2 regions of the Ectobacillus sp. OTK genome follow, and region 1 is predicted to be linked to the other one. Evidence: predicted binding sites of a transcription regulator. Region 1 holds the regulator's gene; the other holds the start of a gene.
What was found. The regulator CtsR, encoded in region 1, represses protease genes until heat stress. The targets are predictions, from matches to a motif close to ATGGTCAATAAAGGTCAAACA.

Region 1 (2,206 bases):
CATAGCGTCAAGCTAGTAAGATCCCTGAAAGATGATCAGGTTGATAGGTCTGAGGTGTAAGCGTGGCGACACGTGCAGCTGACAGATACTAATCGATCGAGGGCTTAATCATAATTACACAGCACAGCATGTTATCTAGTTTTGAGGGAATATCCTTCAAACAAAATAGGTCTAGTGATGATGGCGAAGAGGCCACACCCGTTCCCATACCGAACACGGAAGTTAAGCTCTTCAGCGCCGATGGTAGTTGGGGGTTTCCCCCTGTGAGAGTAGGACGTCGCTAGGCAGGAAAAAAAGAACCGTTCTTTCTGGGCGGTTCTTTTTTGTTTTGGTTCTTTTCTAAACAATTGTTGCTGCTGGCCAGATGCAAAAGCAACAATCTATGCGAAAACAGTCTTTGTTTTTTAAAGGTGACAGACACACCACTTAAATATGCGTACTATAATAACTATATAAAGGTAATAAGAAGGATTGAGCAGTATAAGTGACTCATCCTTTTTATTTTGCCAAAGTATACGAATTTAGTTAATCGTACAATGAACATAATCTTTTTTAGAAAATAAAATGCAGTAATGGAATCACGAATATAGATTGTGTAAAGGTCATATTTAGAAAAAGTATGAAATATGATTTTCGGGCGATTAACGATATACCAATCTGGAAAGGATAGTGATGAAATGCAAAAGAGTTGCAAAATTTTAAAATACATATATAATTAAAGTCAAAGATAGTCAAAGTCAATAAAGGTGGAGGGTGAATGAGAAATATATCTGATATCATTGAACAGTACTTGAAGCAAATTATTGACTTAAGCGGAAACCAGGTTATTGAAATTAAAAGGAGTGAAATTGCTGACAAATTTGATTGTGTTCCTTCTCAAATTAACTATGTGATTAATACGCGATTTACGATAGAGAGAGGATTTATCGTAGAGAGCAAAAGAGGCGGAGGCGGCTATATTCGCATTATGAAGGTCAAACTTCATGATGAAGTGGATGTAATACAGCAAATGCTTCAACTTGTGAAGAATAGCATTTCACAGGTAAACTCCGAGAGTATTGTAGGCCGTCTTGCGGAAGAGGGGATCATTACCAACAGGGAGGCAAAGTTAATGTTAAGTGTTCTAGATCGCTCTGTTTTATTGACAGATCTACCTTATCGTGATGAACTTCGTGCCCGTATGCTAAAAGCAATGCTAACAGCTTTAAAATATAAGTAGTTCCTATTTAAAGGTGGGGATGCACTTTGATATGTCAAGAATGTAATATGAGGCCTGCTGCTTTACATTTCACAAAGATTGTAAACGGTCAAAAGAATGAGTTTCATATTTGTGAGCAATGTGCTCAGGAAAAAGGATACTCATCATTCTTTTCTTCATCAGCAACTAATTTTTCCTTTAGCAAACTTTTATCAGGGTTGTTAAATCATGATCAAACGTCTGCGGGAAAGCAAGCAACTGCGATCCCTAAAGAGGAAGTACTTTCGTGCAAACAATGCGGTATGACTTATCAAAAGTTTACAAAGCTTGGTCGTTTCGGATGTGCCGGGTGCTATGAGGCTTTTCTACCGCATGTGGAGCCAATTTTACGTCGTGTTCATAGCGGAAATACAGTGCATCAAGGAAAAATTCCGAAGCGTATGGGAGGAAATCTTCATTTAAGGAAGGAATTAGACGAGTTAAAGGTGAAATTACAACAGTATATCCACCAAGAAGAGTTCGAGAATGCAGCTATGGTACGCGATAAAATCCGAAATATTGAAAAGCAATTAAGTGAACATAGAAGGGAGGAGTAGTTCTATGTCACTCGATCGTATTATTAATGAGGCTATCAGCCCTTGGATGAGGGAAGATGGTCCGGATTCTGATATTGTGTTAAGCACCCGTATTCGTTTGGCAAGGAACTTAAAAAGCTATACGTTTCCGACCCTATTGTCAAATGAAGTTGCTTCGCAAATCATCCATATGTTTGAGAGCACCTTCTCGGGACAACATTTGGCGCACTTTGGAAGTCTTGAAATATTGAAGATGGAGAATATGCAGCCAATTGAACGTCGCGTGCTCATAGAAAAGCATTTAATTAGTCCGGATTTAGCAGAAAACTCCCAGATTGGGGCTTGCCTATTATCGGAAAATGAACAAATTAGCATTATGATTAATGAAGAAGACCATGTTCGCATACAATGTTTATTTCCTGGCTTTCAGTTA
Region 2 (2,206 bases), 1.7 Mb from region 1:
GAGCAAGAAGAAATTATCTTCTTCAGGACCTTCGTCTACATGACTAATACGCTTTGTGTTTGTTTCCTCATGCTCTAGTTCAGTTCCATCTAACAGCAACGAAATCAGTTTGCTTTGTTCGCCACTTTCTATGCTCCTAATTAAAGATTGATAGTCCTTAGCAATTCCTCTTTTACCTTGATGAAACTGACCTAAAATGGCATGAGCCACAATTGCCAAAGGTGCCGTCTTCTGTAATGAAAAGACCTTTTTGTAAGACCCTTCTAACTCTTCCAGATACTTCTCTAGCGGAACGAAGGCATTTACATGATTAGGTAGGGGAGAGTGAATCTGCAGCCCCATCTCCCAAAGTTTTATAGCATACTCCTGCAGGTTGAAAAAATCGGAGAAGAGAAGAGCTTGTTCCAAGCGTGTCTCCGGGATAGACGTTTCATTGCTTTGTTGAATGGCCAAAATTAAAGTACGGTTCCAGAATACTTCGCTGTCTTCTTCGGAAGATAGAAACCATTCTCCCCCGTGCTTTGTCAGCTCCACAGAGTGGTATAAGAGGGGGGCATGAACACGCGTGCCGTCTTGCAGTGTGCCAGATAGGAAAGGAAAACCGATGTATAAATCGCGTGCACCGGTTTTGGCGTAATGGTCTTCCCATTCCTTTTTCAGATTTTTAAAGCTGTTGGTCCATTTTATTTCTTCCATGGAAGAGCTTTTAGTATTGGTAACCCGAAATTTTCCCACGCTTGTCTGGCTGATAAGGGAACGGATAAGATCAATAGCGGACTGGGATTGTTGTTCCGGCATTGCAGAAAGGTCTATATAAGATTTATTCAGGCGGGTGAGCTTGATATTTTTATTATTTTGATTTAGGTCGTTGAGCTTGTCTTGAAGCTGCTTCAGTTTGTTGATCAGCTGCATATGAATTACCTGTCGTCTAAGGATAAGTATATTTGGTATTATTAGGAAATATTGTTCGTTTTATCCTTTAGTCATCTATAGAGAGTCGAAGAGGTGCTTAAAAGCACAGAAGCTATTCCTGTGTATTTTGCTCAGAAGAGTTAAAACTAATGTATTTCTGAGAGGGTCTTATATATTTCTGAAGCAGATGAAATCCCAGCAATATAAACCAGCCTTTAGAAATCAGATAGTTAAAGGAATAGTTAGGAATTTCGAGTTCTCCTTCTTAAACACAGATGCACCAAGTGATGATGGAAAGGACGCTATAGCATACGGTTTTAGAAAAGAAAAAAATCAATCTGTATGTGGGTGAGCTAAGAGACTGTCCAGAAGGCTTTACCATCGCAAGGCAAGTGTAGGCTGCTGTCTTCTATTTAGACAATCGTCAAGTACACATCTTGTCCCAGAATCGCGATTCAGGAGAAGATACGTATAATCTGGTGAAGTATATCTGTGAGAATGGATTGCGGGGGAGACGAAATTTATCTCCATATAGACAATGGTATTGGCCGAGAGAATATGTATGAATAACTCCGAATGGGTTTGAACGTGAACGAGCGACATCCGCCCTCGCAAAGCCATGGTGATCGTAGGGTTATAACAGATTTAGTATGAAAAGCCTGATTTTATTAAATTTGTCGTTGGGTTGAGATGGAGTAGGATGTGTTGGGGGTTATTTTTTATTTGAATCCTAAATAAACCTCAAAGAATATTTGTTATTGTAACAGAGAACGCTAAGCTATTTATACAAATATGAACTCTACAAAGCTGAGAACCAACATGTTGTACTAGGAACTGTTTTTAAGTTGTTGTGTTCAATAAAAACTCAAAGCAGACCTCGTTTTCTCTACGGTTATGTTCCTACCAGCTCGAGAAACACAGAAGTGCGCTTCAAAAAATCAGCTTACTCCTAATACAAGTTCTTTTGCACAACTTAGAACTTCATTCTTAAACGCAACTGTTATTAATTTTATATATATTATTTTAATGTCTATCCTTACATGCTGAACCTTAATACCCAAATGTCTCCTGCACGTTCTAGTGCTGTTAATTTCTTATGAATTGATTGATTACCTCGTATATTTTGTCTAAAATTAGTGTATTAGGGCGGGAAGAGGAGGATGTAAGTGATAAAGAAAATAAACGTAGATACATTCTTAAAATTTCTTGGACAGGGGATAAGTGATCCAGCGCTTGTTATAGGGGATGACATGGAGCGTTATGTGTTAAAAACACAGAAGGTTACACATAATGG

Region 2: the regulator CtsR is predicted to act here: its motif matches at 1,040-1,060, upstream of AC6HZ4_RS08695 (DUF4011 domain-containing protein).

The regions. Positions count from the first base shown of each region.
Region 1 is NZ_AP048547.1:105,505-107,710, forward strand. Features, by position in the region: rRNA gene AC6HZ4_RS00545 (23S ribosomal RNA) at 1-112, shown strand, start outside; rRNA gene rrf (5S ribosomal RNA) at 171-286, shown strand; gene AC6HZ4_RS00555 (CtsR family transcriptional regulator) at 758-1,219, shown strand; gene mcsA (protein-arginine kinase activator protein McsA) at 1,246-1,794, shown strand; gene mcsB (protein-arginine kinase McsB) at 1,799-2,206, shown strand, end outside.
Region 2 is NZ_AP048547.1:1,778,260-1,780,465, forward strand. Features, by position in the region: gene AC6HZ4_RS08695 (DUF4011 domain-containing protein) at 1-912, opposite strand, end outside; gene AC6HZ4_RS08700 (HipA family kinase) at 2,079-2,206, shown strand, end outside.